DNA from 2 places in the Marinilactibacillus sp. 15R genome. Region 2 is predicted to be linked to the other one. Evidence: riboswitches for the same ligand, from Rfam matches in the RefSeq annotation. Region 2 holds a riboswitch; the other holds the start of a gene.
What was found. Region 2 has a riboswitch for lysine ahead of BKP56_RS09735 (aspartate kinase). Riboswitches for the same ligand answer to the same signal wherever they lie in the genome.

Region 1 (7,785 bases), 500 kb from region 2:
CCAGCAATTTATCTTCTTCATGTTTTCCATCTCTATATACTGGCCCGACTGTATGGATAATATATTTAGCAGGTAATTTAAAGCCTTCTGTTAATTTTGCTTCACCTATTTCTGCTCCGCCTAGTTTCTTGCATGCTTCTTTCAGTTCAGGACCTGCTGCTTGATGAATTGCTCCATCTACTCCACCTCCACCTAAAAGAGACTTATTTGCAGCATTAACGATAGCATCCACTTCAATCTCCGTGATATCCCCTTGCCAGATGCTGATTTTATCTTCCATTCAATCCCTCCCTTATATATAATTCTATGTATCTATCGTATAATCTTAAAAAGCATTGAGCAAATAAAAGAGCCTAGTCCTAGTAGACTGGCTCTTGAAAGGTGATTGCTATTCTATTTTACTCGGTATAGTTTCTACTTTTTTACCTAATAAGAACACCATTGCGATTATGGCTATAAATGTAACAGGTAAAGTAATCCATATATTAATACCCATTGCTGAAGGAAGATATCCAAACACTATAGAAATTATTCCCACTGCCAATGCATAAGGAAGTTGGGTTTTAACATGATCGATCAAATTAGATCCAGCTCCCATCGAAGACAAAATAGTCGTATCAGAAATCGGTGAGCTGTGATCTCCAAATATTGCTCCTGTTAGAACTGCTCCTGCAGACATAATCACAAATTCTGAATTACCAGGATCCAGTGCTGTTGCCAAAGGAATTGCCAGGGGCATTAAAATACCCATCGTTCCATATGAAGTTCCTGTAGAAAAGGAGATAATCGCTCCTAAGATAAAGATAATAGTAGGAAGCAGAACTGGCGGCATCGTATCTCCCAAGAGAGATACTAGATAATCTGCTGTCCCTAATTCATTCATTACAGTTGATAGTGACCAGGCAAGTAATAATACTACACCTGTTATCATTAGTGTTTTCATTCCTTTTATCCAAATATCTATACCTTTGCTGAACGTGAATAATTCTTGCGAAACGCCCATTACTAGTGCAATAATACTAGATATTAATGCAGCTTGGAACAGAACAACAGATGCATCTGAAGCCCCAAATGTCTCTCTTATTGTCGCAAAGGAGAATGGAGAATTGATCACTTCTTGTGCCAATAGGGTATTATCTCCACCTATAATAGCAGTTCTACCATTCATATAAAATCCTGCAAAACTAAATACAATTAAACTACCGATTGGAATGAGTGCATTCCAAATGGTTGCTTTATTTTTATTCAACACTTCTTGCTCTTCTTCATCCGTTTCTACTTCAGAATTTTCAGCAATCAGCATTCCAGTGTCTCTTGCCCGTTCTTGTGCTTTTTTCATTGGACCGAATTCTCTCAAAGTAAGAGAAGTTACTACAACAAAAAGGAGCATCAGTATATTATAGAATCGGTAAGGTAATGTCTGCAGAAAAATCCCGTAGGCATTGACATCTTGGCCAATCGACTGATAAGCATCATTTATAAGCCCTACCTCATAGCCGATCCATGTTGAAACTAATGCGATTCCTGCAATAGGAGCAGCTGTCGCATCTATAACAAAGGCTAATCTTTCTCTGGAAATTTTCATTTTATCTGTTACCGGACGCATGATGGGTCCAACAATCAAAGCATTCGCATAGTCGTCAAAGAAAATCAGCACGCCAAGTGCCCATGTAATCAGTTGCGCACTTACCGGACCTTTTGCTCGTTTTGCCAGGCTTTCTGCGACTGCTTGTGCTCCTCCCATACTAGTGATCAGCGCAATCAATCCTCCGATCGTCATGACCTGCAGAATAATTCCTGCATTCCACGGATCTGCCAATGATCCTAGAATATAATCCACAATATCAGTAAATCCATAAATAATTGCTAATAGTATATTGCTTCCATAATAAAACTGCATAATGATTGTTCCTGAAAAAATACCAACGAATAACGACAAGACAACATTTTTGGTAATAAAGGCTAAAATTATCGCGATGATAGGCGGGATCAAAGTCATCCAGCCGATTGATCCTGCTAAGCTTGTCTCTACTTCTTCAGCAAAAACGGGCGCTGGAATCAAGAATATAAGTGCGGTAAATAAGGTAATCCAACTAAACTTCTTTAACATTGTAAATCTCCAATCATTTTCTTTAATATCTTATAATAAATCTACGAAACTATTCTCTTATTATTAAGTAAAAAAAAGCATTTAAGGCACTATCACCCTAAATGCTAGAAATTTGCATATAGTATGATAGTGCTCCACGAAAGTTTCGTGACAGTGCTCCGCTTATTAAACGAAGCCCCAGCAGATAAATTATGACTATTTTCATCTACTTCGGCAAAGAACCCTTTCGGACTCAATCAACGGGTGTCACCCTACTGAATCGTACTGATTTTCTTTGCGCCTCTATCTTTATTACAATTTAATATAAATCAGTTTACAAGGAATCAAAAAGAATTGCAAGTTGCATTTATAACTTTTAATATTTTCAGTATATATTTTGTTGTTAGAGTTACTATTAAAAGAGTCATTTTTATGATTTTATTTTAGTAAAAAATAAAAAATCGGGCATTATTATAATAATAAATACCCGAAAATACTATGAACTTATATTTTAATCAACTTTTTAAAACCTAGAACGCTTTAACCATTCCACCATCAACTAATAAACTTTGTCCTGTTAAATAAGTGTTAGCCCCTGACACTAAAAAAGTGGCTACCTTAGCAAATTCTTCAGGTTTACCATATCTACCAAATGGTATATTTTGTAACATGCCTTCAGTTACTTCTTGTTGAGTTTTGCCTTGTTTTTCAGCCTTAGAAGAATCTAACTGAAGCAAGCGATCAGTTTCTATTCTACCAGCTCCTATTGTATTCACTAAAATTCTATGTGCCGCAAATTCCTGAGATAAACTTTTTGATAATCCAGAAATGCCCATTCGAAAAACATTCGAAAGAGTCAAACCATCAATTGGTTGTTTGATTGATGATGAAGCATTATTTAAAATATGTCCACCATTTACTTTTAAATCTGGCAGGACTTCTCTTATAGTGCGTATAAAACTCATGAGAGTAAGATCAAAAGCTTTTTGCCAATCGGTATCATCAAAATCTTCAAAAGTTCCAGCTGGTGGTCCACCGGCGTTATTAACTAGTATAGAAATCGGACCAAACGTTGATCTGGTAATATCTACAAGGTTTTTGATACTATCAGCATCTGTAATATCAGCAACAGTATATTCAACTTTTCCAGCAGCAGTTTTCAGGATTTCTTTTTGGGCTGTTTCTAATTTGTCCTTACTTCTACTCGTCAGCATCACATTGGCACCTTCTTGAGCCAATTCAGCTGCGATTGCTTTTCCTAGTCCCGAGCTAGAAGCTAGTACGATAGCTGTTTTGCCTGTCAATTTTAAATCCATTATCCTGTCTCCTTTTATGATTGATATTACTTTAATTATAGACTAATGGTCACTTCTGGTAAATTACTTTGGGTTTTCGGGCGGCAACCACTTCATCTAGTCTTCTAACTGATTTGGTCAATGGAGCTTCGTGCAATAATTCTGGCTGTTCTTCCACTTCTTCTGCGATTTTGATCATAGCATCCGCAAATTCATCTAATGTCTCTTTCGCTTCGGTTTCAGTTGGTTCAATCATAATGCATTCTTCTACAATCAATGGAAAATAAACAGTTGGAGCATAGAATCCATAGTCTAACAAACGCTTAGCAATGTCTAAGGTTCTAACACCTTTACGTTTCTGGCGTAATCCACTCAGTACAAATTCATGCTTACAATGCTGTTTGTATGGCGTATCATAATACTTGGATAATCTGGCTTTCAAGTAATTTGCATTAAGTACTGCATCTTCAGAAACTTGCTGCAAACCTTCTGCGCCCATTGATCTGATATACGCATATGCTCTTACATTGACTCCGAAATTTCCAAAATATCCTTTTACTCGTCCTATTGTATCGGCATAATCTGTGTTTAAAACATACTCTTCTTCTTGCTTTTCTATTCTTGGAACAGGTAAAAATGGTGACAGATATTTCTTGACCCCTATTGGACCCGATCCCGGACCACCTCCGCCATGTGGTGTACTAAAGGATTTGTGTAAATTTAAATGAACGACATCAAATCCCATTTCTCCAGGAGTTGATTTACCTAAAATAGCATTTGCATTCGCACCATCATAATATAATAAACCGCCTGCTTCATGTACGATCTCAGCAATTTCAGCAATATCAACTTCAAATAAGCCTAATGTATTCGGGTTTGTAAGCATTAATCCTGCAGTATCTGGTCCTAATGCTGATTTAAGAGCCTCAACCCCCACAGTTCCATTTTCGTTAGATTTAATTTCCCTTACGTTATATCCAGCTACTGCTGCGCTAGCTGGATTGGTACCATGAGCAGAATCTGGAACTAAAATCGTTTTTCGCTGCCTACCTTCTCCATTCTTTTCATGATAAGCTTTAAAAATCAGTAAACCTGCCCATTCTCCTTGTGCCCCGGCGGCTGGTTGTAAAGAGATATCATCCATGCCAGTAACTTGTTTCAAGTCTTCCTGTAAATCATACATCAATTTCAGAGCACCTTGTACAGTAGCTGGATCTTGTAAAGGATGGATATTCATAAAACCATCCATGCGCGCTATGTCTTCATTGACCTTGGGATTATATTTCATTGTACATGACCCTAAAGGATAAAAGCCTGTTTCAATCCCAAAGTTTTTATTAGCTAGTGCTGTATAGTGTCGCATCAGCTGCAGCTCAGAAACTTCCGGTAATTCAGCAGCTTTTTTTCTAGATAAATGTTTTGGTAGTTGTGCAGTAAGATCAAAAGTTTCCACATCATTTTCCGGTAAACTATATGCTCGACGCCCTGATTTGGATTGTTCAAAAATCATTTTTGTATTGGAAGTTGTCATTTTATTTTACCACCTCTACTAAAGCTTTTACGAATTGATCCATTTCATCCTTCGTTCTTTTTTCCGTTGCACATAGTAACATAGCATATTCAACATTTATTAAAGCTGAGACATCATATCCACCTATAAATCCTTTTTTAAAAAGGAGGTTATTAACTTGAGAGACAGGTTTACTTAGTTTCACTACAAATTCATTGAAAAAGGCTGAATGATTGAATAGCTCAAATCCTGCTTCTTTTAGTTTACTCGCTAAGTAATGTGTCTTATCAATATTTTGCTGTGCCATTTCCTGCACACCGACTTTTCCTAATGCAGACATGAAGACTGAACTAGCTAAAGCATTTAATGCCTGGTTAGAACTCATATTAGAAGTAGCTTTTTCACGACGTATATGTTGTTCTCTCGTTTGCAGAGTCATTACAAATCCCCGTTTACCTTCAATATCCACTGTCTCTCCAACAATCCGGCTTGGTACTTTACGCATATATTTACTTTTAACTGTAAAGTATCCACAATGCGGTCCGCCATAAGACATAGGTAAACCAAGAGGCTGCATATCCCCGACAACAATATCTGCTCCAATATTTCCTGGAGCCTCCAATTTTGCCAGAGCTAATGGATTAGCTACCACGATGAGTAATGCATTACTTGCAGTAAGAATCTCTTTGATTTCTTTTAAGTCTTCAACTGATCCAAAGAAATTAGGATATTGTACCACCACTGCAGCAGTTTGTTCATTCAATACACTTTTTAACTGATCCAGATCTGTAATTTCTTGTTTTAGTCCAATAGTTTCAATTTTATATTCCATTCCAAATGCATAAGTATCGACAACTTCTTTTGCTTGAGGATGAAGTGCATCAGACAACAATATCGTTTGTTTTTTTGTGACAGCTGTTGCCAGATTGCAGGCTTCTCCTAAAGAAGTAAACCCATCATATAAACTTGAATTGGAGACATCCATTCCAGTTAATTCACAAATCATTGTCTGAAATTCAAATAATGCCTGCAGCTCACCTTGACTGGCTTCTGGTTGATAAGGTGTGTAAGCTGTCATAAACTCTGATTTAAGCGTGACATGATTAACAACACTAGGTATGAAATGGTCATACGTACCGGCACCTAGAAAATACGGAGAATTTGACGCTGTTTTATTCAATTCAGATAAGGAATGCATGTGTTTGATTAATTCAAGTTCACTTAAAGGTTCAGCCAAATCTATTTTTTTCTCATGCGTTGCTCTGGTTGTGACTGGAATATCAGAAAACAATTCATTAATTGATTCAACACCAATCGTTTTTAACATTTCTGTTCTATCAGCTTCAGTCGCTGGTAAGTATCTATGCTGTTCTGTCATTACTACACCCCTTGATTTAAGAATAAAATAATAGAGACTTCCCGGAAGATGAGAACTCTCTATTATAGATTCTCTTTGATTTGCTTCTTATTTATAAGTCCATAAAATAAAAATTATTCACTTACAAATTCATCGTAAGCTTTTGCATCCATCCACTCTTTTGTATCCAGCATACCTGATACTTGAACTTCTACAATCCAGCCAGCACTAAAAGGAGAGTCGTTTAATTTCTCAGGTTCATCTTCTAGAGAATCATTAACTTTTGTAATGGTTCCTTCAACAGGACCATAAATATCTGAAGAAGATTTTACAGATTCAACGGTTGCAAATCCTTCTTCTTTTTTCATTGTATCGTTTAAAGCAGGAAGTTCTACAAACACAACATCCCCTAATTGTTCTACTGCATAATCTGAGATGCCGATTCTAACGTAATCCTCGCTTATGACTTCTATCCATTCATGTTCATTTGTAAAATATAATTTTTCCTTTTCAGCCATTTTATATTCCTTCTTTCCTGTTTTTTATATTTTTCAACCAATCTTTTTTAGTGATTCTAGCTTCAATTTGTTTTTTTCTTACTTGAATCCAAATCTTATTACCAAGTTCAGCATATTTTTTATCGATTATCATCATACCAATACTTTTACCAAGAGTTGGAGATTGGGTGCCCGAAGTCACTGTCCCGATTACTTCTGATTCCTGATTTAAAACGGGATAATTATGTCTTGCAATCCCTTTTTCAACTAGTTCAAATCCACGGGAAATCCTTTTTAATCCTTCAATTTTTTGCTTTTTTAAAGATTCCTGTCCGATAAATGGTTTTTCTTTATCCACTTTTACTGCAAATCCTACTCCACCCTCTAAAGGAGAAATTTCTTCTGTCAATTCTTGTCCGTAAAGTGCCATTCCCGCTTCAAGTCTCAATGTATCTCGCGCTCCTAGTCCACATTCCTTCAATCCATGACAGACTCCAGCTTTTAATATTTTATCCCACAGCTTCTGAGTTTGATTCCACTTTACATAAAGTTCAAATCCATCCTCACCAGTGTAACCTGTTCTGGAAACGATCACTTCTTCTATATCTCCAAATTTTTCTGAAGGCAGGAAAAAGTATGACTTTAAACTGGATAGATCCCTTTGTGTCATTGATTTCAGTATTCTTTCCGCATTTGGTCCTTGAAGAGCTATCAAACCATAATTATTTGAAACATTCTCTATTTTAATAGATTTTTCTTTGTTCATTACCATCCATTGATAAATCTTTTCAGTGTTTACTGCATTTGGTGTAACGAGAAAATGATCAGCAGAAAATTTAAATAAAAGCAAATCATCCAATGTTCCGCCTGCTTCATTGGTCATGGTATTATACTGAGCTTGATTTACTTTCATTACTTTTACGTCGTTAGTAACTAGTCTATTCAGCCATTCAGCTGAACCTTCTCCACACACAATAATCTCTCCCATATGGGAGACATCAAACATTCCCGCTTGTTCCCTAACTGCTTTATGCTCT
Region 2 (7,785 bases):
ATTGCGCTTACGAAAAAAACAATAGTAAATAACCATCTACTAACTTTGACAAGTAGTAAGTAGATGGTTATTTACTATTTAAAAAAAGTAACCGTCTTTTTAACGGCTCTAATGCTAAGAGAACTATTACAGCAGGACAGTTACTTTTACAATATAATTTCCGAGTTATAGGAGGAGTCTCTTCTCCCTCAACTCCCATAGTCAACATCTTCTATACAATATATTTCCACTGACAGTCTTTATAGTAATATTATTCTTACGTTACAAGAATAGGTATTATTGAACACGCAGTGGTATTCTTTTTTCTGGTGCCGGAAAAGCTTCATCAAGTAAGGCTAATTCTTCTTCTGATAACTGAATATCAAAAACATCTACGTTTTGGCTGACATGATCTACTGAGCCAGCTTTAGGGATAGCAATCGTATTATCTTGCTGCATAACAAAAGCTAATAATAATTGGATAATTGAAATTCTATGAGCATCCGCAATTTGTTTAACTACGGGACTATTATAAACTTTATCTTTTAATGCAGGTTCTTGACCAATAATCGGACAATAAGCCATAAGTGGAATATTATTTTCTCTCATATAATTTCTTAAAACTACTTCAATACCTCGTGACGCCATATGATACATCACCTGATTTGTTTGACAGTTTTCACCATTTCTTAAAGATAAAAGGTTCTGCATATCTTCAAGGTCAAAGTTAGAAACACCCCAGTTTCTGATTTTTCCTTGTCTCTTCAGATCTTCGAAACAGTCTACCGTTTCCTGAAGTGGCACACTACCTGGCCAATGTAAAAGGTACATATCCAAATACTCTACCCCTAGCCTCTTTAGAGTTCCATCACAAGCATCAAAGATATTCTGTTCTCCGGCGTTATGAGGATATACTTTAGAAATTAAAAATAAATTCTCTCTATTATATGGTTTAATTGCTTCACCAACTAGCTGTTCTGATTTTCCATCTCCGTACATCTCAGCTGTATCAATAAGGGTGACCCCTTTTTCAATACCAATTCTTAATGCATCCACTTCTTGATCATATTTACTTGGCTCTTCACCCAATCTCCACGTTCCCTGTCCAAGGTTTAATACTTTTTGACCACTCGGAAATTGTATCTGTTGTTTCATACTCGTCTCTCCTTTTCAAGCTTGTTTATTCTATTGTATCAATAAACATATACAAATCGAAAAATTTGCTTTTACACTTTAAAATGAATAAATATTGGATTCTATGTTAATAGAATTCAGTTTGAAATGTATATTTCACTTTTTTAGCGAATAATTGTTTACTTTCATTTATATTTTTGATATGGTTATAAGCAAATAACAAACTACAACTTAATGACTGGATGAGGCGCAAAGATCATTAGTACTTAATCATACGAAGAACCTGTAAGTTCGTGATAAGGAAAGGGAGATTTGCCGAAATGGTTTATATTTTGCAGAATATAAACTGTTGGGCTGTATATGAAGAATAGACAGACTGCCGTTTTATAAGTAGACGACCTAATAATTGAATAGGTAATCTACTTTACGGAGTGCTTCCGCTTGTATATATAGATTCTTTAGGACAAGTCGGCAACCTCGACTTGTCCTCTTTTTTATTATTATGAGGCAAAACATTACAGGCAATCTCAGTACATTTAGAAAGGATAAATATGAAAAGAAGTGTATTGAAATTCGGCGGATCTAGTGTTGCAGACTTATCAAAAATCAAAGATATTGCAAATTATTTGAAAGAACGAACTGAAAATGATGAACAATTAGTCGTCGTAGTATCTGCTATGGGGAAAACAACAGATGAATTGTTAGAAAACGTAAAACATATTACTTCTACTCCTAATGATCAGGATTTAGCTATGTTGTTGACTACTGGTGAACAGCAGACTATTTCTTACCTCTCCTTGACTTTGAATGACATAGGAGTGAAATCCAGGCCTTTAACTGGATATCAAGCAGGAATCGAAACAATTGGTCACCATCTGAAAAGTAAAATTTCTTCTATTAAGACAGATTTATTTAATCAGCTATTCTTAACAAATAAAGTAATTATTGTTGCAGGGTTTCAGGGATTCAATAAAGAAGGAGAATTAACAACTCTTGGCAGAGGCGGATCCGATACAACTGCTGTAGCACTTGCAGCAGCCTTAGGTTCTACTTGTGAAATCTATACAGATGTAACAGGCGTATACAGTACAGACCCGAGAATTTTTCCTGCTGCAAAACGCTGGGACATGATCTCATATGAAGAAATGATGGAAATGTCCGCTTTAGGAGCTGGTGTACTAGAAACTAGGAGCGTTGAATTAGCTAACAATAACGGAATTCATCTATACCTTGGAAAAACATTATCAACTGAGAAAGGAACATGGATCGTGCCTAATGACCAAATACTTGAAAGAAAAGCTGTAACTGGTGTAGCTTTAGATAAAGATATGTCTCATGTTACTCTGACAGACTCGTCAAACGGAGAAGCACTTCTTAATGATATCTTTAAAAAACTTGAACAAGAAGAAATAAACATTGATATGATTTCTCAAATTAGAAATACTTATGGAATGCAGTTATCTTTCACTGCTAAAGATTCTGACGAGAGACAATTGATCACTATATTTAACCTTCTCAAAGAAACATATCCTGATCTTACGGTAAGTATTGTCGAGGATTACGCAAAAATATCTGTTATTGGCGCTGGAATGAGAGATATGTCCGGCGTCGCCTCCCGTATATTTAGAACATTGATTGAATCAGACATTCCTTATTATCAAGTTACAACCTCCGAAATAAGTGTTTCTTGTGTGATTGATGAAATAAATGGAGAAAAAGCTACTAGACTTCTATGTCAAAAGTTTGATTTATAAAAGTATTTTAAATTTTAATTCAGAAAGGAACTATTTATGTATTCTATCGCAGTTGTTGGAGCAACCGGACTAGTAGGCAGTACAATGCTGGAGTTGCTGGAAAAAAGAAACATCCCCATAAAAAAACTGACACTTTTCTCATCAGCCAGATCAGCTGGAAAAGAAATTGTTTTTAAAGGGCAAACTTATAAGGTAGAAGAATTAACAGAATCTAAAACCCAGGGTCCTTATGACTATGTGCTAATGTCAGCTGGTGGAGAAACTAGTTTACGATTCTCTCCTCTATTTGAACAACATGGATCAGTTGTTATCGATAACTCCAGCGCTTGGAGAATGGACCCTGAAATTTCACTCGTAGTACCGGAAGTGAATCCCCCTTCCCTTTCACGAAAAATTATAGCTAATCCAAACTGCTCCACCATCCAATCGGTTGGTCCCTTAAATATTTTAGCAGACGCTTATGGCTTAAAGCGAGTAGCCTATACGACCTATCAATCGGTTTCGGGATCGGGCTGGAAAGGGATAGAAGATCTTAAACGCGGTGAACACGGTGAAGAACCTGTTACTTATCCTCATCCAATCTATAATAATGTTCTACCACATATAGATGTCTTTCAAGAAGACGGATATACTAAAGAGGAAGTCAAAATGATCGAAGAAACTAGAAAAATCCTTCAGCTTCCTTCTCTACCCGTCACAGCAACTTGTGTGCGAGTACCCGTTACCAGTGCTCATTCAGTAGCCATAAACGTTACCTTAGAAAAAGAAACAACTTCAGAAGAAATCAAAGCGTTATTCAATAAGAATCCTAATGTTATACTTGAAGATGATCCAAAACAAAATATTTACCCTATGCCAGTTAATGCAGGTGGAAAAGAAGGTATTTTTGTAGGGCGGATCAGAAAAGATGATAGCTTTCCTAATACTTTCCATGTCTGGACAGTCAGTGACAATATTTTAAAAGGCGCTGCCTTGAATGCCGTTCAAATCCTTGAACAATTGATCAACGGAAAGGAGCAATACTAAATGAATCATCTATTTACCGGTATCGGAGCTGCAGTGACTACTCCCTTTTCCGAAGGAGAAGTTGACTACACAAGCTTCCGTGAACACTTAGAATTTCTGAAGGAAAATCATATTCAAAGTTTTATTGTCAATGGAACAACTGGAGAAGGCTCTACGCTGACTTCAGAAGAGAAAACTGAACTGCTCAAAGTATCACTTGAGGTTTCTGATGGACAAATTCCTGTAATAGCAGGAACTGGCTCAAACAATACTAAAACGAGTATTCAGGCTTCTAAAGAAGCTGAAGAACTTGGTGTAGATGGTTTACTAGTCATTACGCCTTATTATAATAAAACCAGTCAGCGAGGCTTACTCGCGCATTTCACTGCCATTGCAGATGCAGTCAATATTCCTGTGATTTTATATGATGTACCTGCGCGTACTGGTATGACGATTGATCCAGAAACATTGCGCGTGTTATCAGAACATCCAAATATAGTTGGGTTAAAAGATGCCACTGGTGATTTGACTAACTTAAGTCGTCTTCAGTCTGTTGTCAATGATTCGTTTGCTTTTTATGGCGGTAATGACGATCTTGCTCTTCCCTTTTTCTCTCAAGGTGGTCATGGATTAATTTCCGTAGCTGCAAATGTATTACCTAAAGAATACCAGGAGATGTTTGAATCTGTAAAAAAAGACCTGGATAGAGCAAATTTGCTTTATAAAGATCTTTTTCCTTTACTGGAAGCATTAAGTATCGATGTCAATCCTATTCCAGTTAAAGTATTAACTAGCTTTTTAGGATTCGGGGATTACGAAGTGAGACTTCCCTTAGTTACTCTAGAAGAAGTTGATCAAATTTCAATAATTGAAACTTACCGTCATTTAATAGAAAGAAGGAATTAGATGGACATTTTATTAGTCGGATTTGGAGCAATGAATAAACGTGTGGCAGCTATCGCTGAAGAAAATGGTCATAAGATTTCTGGAGTAATTACTCCAGAAAAAACAATTGATGCACCTTATCCAATATTTTCAAATTTTGACAACGCCTTACCTGCAGTAGATGTTGTAATCGATTTTTCACACCCTACACTAACGACTCAGCTTTTAAACTCTACTATCTCTGCACCGTTAGTGATTGCGACAACTGGAGACAAAGATGCATTGGTTAATCTTATGCAGAAAAAAGCAAAAACGCAACCTGTTTTCTTTAGCGCCAATATGAGTTATGGAGTGCATATTTTAACGGAAATCATTAAATATGCTACCCCTCTTTTACAAGATTTTGATATTGAAATGATTGAAAAACATCATAATCAAAAAGTGGATGCTCCAAGTGGAACCTTAGTAAAATTATATGATGCAATTGTCCAAAATTCCAGGCAAGATGCTCAGCCAGTTTATGATCGTCATGAAAAATCTGAGAAACGAGGTAGTAGAGAAATTGGAATATCATCTATTCGCGGAGGAACCATTGTAGGTGAACATGAAGTGCTATATGCCGGACATGATGAAGTCATCTCTATCAAGCATACTGCCCAATCAAAAGATATTTTTGCAAGTGGTGCACTGACCGTTGCGGCTCAATTGCTCAATAAACCAAACGGATACTATACTTACAACAACTTAGGAGAATGAAAACATGAGAGAATTTTCAGCAGAAGAAATCATTCAATATATTAGCGATTCAACTAAAACAACACCTGTTAAAATCTATGTTAATACGGATTTAAAGAAAACTGATTTCCCTGATACTTTTAAAGTATTTGGGAGCAATAATAGTTATACCCTATTTACTGATTTAAATGACTGGAAAAAATTCTTTGTCGATCATAAAGAATCATTGATAGATCATGTATTGGAACAAGACCGCAGAAATTCTGCAATTCCTTTATTAGATGCTACTGAAATCAATGCCAGAATTGAGCCCGGTTCTTTTATTAGAGAACATGCAGTGATTGGAGACAATGCTGTCATAATGATGGGGGCTGTCATCAATATCGGAGCAATCGTTGGAGAAGGAACTATGGTTGACATGGGAGCTGTCTTGGGTGGTCGAGCAACTACCGGAAAAAATGTTCATGTTGGGGCTGGAGCTGTTTTATCAGGTGTAATTGAACCTGCTAGTGCAAAACCTGTCATTATTGAAGATGATGTTCTTATTGGCGCCAATGCAGTTGTTCTTGAAGGAGTAACAGTTCACAAAGGCGCAGTGGTTGCTGCAGGTGCTATTGTAACAGAAGATGTTCCAGCAAATACTGTAGTAGCTGGAGTTCCCGCTCGAGTAATCAAAAATACTAGTGAAGTAGCAGCTGGAAAAGTAGATATTATTTCTGCCCTTCGTAATTTAAATTAATCCATTCAGCTAAAGTGAATTTCATTTTTAATTTCACTTTAGCTTTATTCTTATAAACATCTACTCAATTTATTATACAAATCAAGGAGTCGAAAAACTATGAAAGACTATGTAAAAACTGTATCAGCCCACCGTCAAGCATTACATCTGATTCCTGAATTATCTTTTCATGAATATAAAACAACAGCTTATATAAGAAATACTTTAAAACAATTAAATATCGATTATTTAACACCTCTTGAAACAGCAACTATTGTATATCTAAAAGGAAATTCTGGTAAAACAATCGGTTTCCGCGCGGATATTGATGCCCTCCCAATTGAAGAGGAAACTTCATCTCCTTTTACCTCTACTCATTCCGGAGCAATGCATGCTTGTGGCCATGATGGTCATACCTCTATTCTACTCACTTTCGCTGAATTATGTAAAACACAACAGGACCAAGGGTTACTTAAACATAATGTTCTATTAATCTTTCAGCCATCTGAAGAATCGAATGCTGGAGCAAACGCTCTTATCAAAGCCTTTCCTTTTTCCGATTATAATTTAGAAGCCATTTTTGCTCTCCATTTAGGTCCAGATACAGATGAAGGTGTCATCTTGACAAAAGAAGGTCCATTAATGGCAAGTGCTACTGAATATCGAATCAATATTAAAGGAAGATCAGCTCATGTTGCTGAAAAAGAAACAGGAGCAAATGCTTTAGGATCATTGTCACATATTGCTAATCAAATTGCTCAGATTCAACAGTACCACCTAAATGGATTAAATCAGAATGTTATTCATATTGGTAAAATGACTGCCGGAGAAGCCATTAATACAGTAGCTAGTACCGGATATTTAGAAGGAACGATTAGAACCTATGATCCAAAAGATCTTGAAATCATTAAACAAAAAATTGATGCCGTCGTTAAAAGTAGTGATTTGATTTTTAAAACATCTACTACTCTAACTGTAGCTGAAGGATATCCTCCAGTCATTAATACCAGTTCTTTACTTGAACTAGTTGAAAAAAGTGTAGAGTCGGCAGGTTTAAGATTTAAAGTCAAAGAACATCCTTATCTATATGGAGAAGATTTTTCTTTTTATGACACAGTAGCTAAGACTAATTTTGCTTTTTTAGGTATTCGAAATGAAGAATTAGGATATACCAGCGGACTCCATACCTCTACTTTTAACTTTGACGAAAAAGTACTGATTAATGGCGTAACTTACTTTCAAGAAATACTAAATAATTTAGGAGAATAAGATGACTGCTATACTAAAGCTGAATCAACAAAGACTCTATGAACAAGCCAAAGCCTTACAAAGTCAAAATGATGTTATTGTAGTTGTGAAAAATGATGCCTATAATTTCGGAATGGAACGTGCGTTTACTGCATTTTTTCAAGCCGGAATCAAAAGTTATGCAACAACGAATCTATCTGAAGCTATCTGGTTACGTAAACAAGATAAGGAAATTATGATATTATTGTTAGATCCTTCTACTGAATTTAATCTGTTGAAAAATTATAATATTACATTAACTGTCCCCAACCTGACTTTCTATAATAA

Region 1: it holds a riboswitch for lysine, as region 2 does, so the genes downstream of both, BKP56_RS12025 (Na+/H+ antiporter NhaC family protein) here and BKP56_RS09735 (aspartate kinase) in region 2, are expected to answer to the same signal.

The regions. Positions count from the first base shown of each region.
Region 1 covers NZ_CP017761.1:2,452,443-2,460,227, forward strand. The annotation lists gene BKP56_RS12020 (O-acetyl-ADP-ribose deacetylase) at 1-280, opposite strand, end outside; gene BKP56_RS12025 (Na+/H+ antiporter NhaC family protein) at 389-2,110, opposite strand; lysine riboswitch at 2,230-2,403, opposite strand; gene BKP56_RS12030 (SDR family oxidoreductase) at 2,620-3,405, opposite strand; gene gcvPB (aminomethyl-transferring glycine dehydrogenase subunit GcvPB) at 3,455-4,915, opposite strand; gene gcvPA (aminomethyl-transferring glycine dehydrogenase subunit GcvPA) at 4,917-6,272, opposite strand; gene gcvH (glycine cleavage system protein GcvH) at 6,386-6,769, opposite strand; gene gcvT (glycine cleavage system aminomethyltransferase GcvT) at 6,771-7,785, opposite strand, start outside.
Region 2 covers NZ_CP017761.1:1,957,338-1,965,122, reverse strand. The annotation lists gene BKP56_RS09740 (aldo/keto reductase) at 277-1,134, opposite strand; lysine riboswitch at 1,348-1,558, shown strand; gene BKP56_RS09735 (aspartate kinase) at 1,665-2,867, shown strand; gene BKP56_RS09730 (aspartate-semialdehyde dehydrogenase) at 2,904-3,893, shown strand; gene dapA (4-hydroxy-tetrahydrodipicolinate synthase) at 3,894-4,778, shown strand; gene dapB (4-hydroxy-tetrahydrodipicolinate reductase) at 4,779-5,513, shown strand; gene dapD (2,3,4,5-tetrahydropyridine-2,6-dicarboxylate N-acetyltransferase) at 5,518-6,231, shown strand; gene BKP56_RS09710 (M20 metallopeptidase family protein) at 6,331-7,479, shown strand; gene BKP56_RS09705 (alanine racemase) at 7,481-7,785, shown strand, end outside.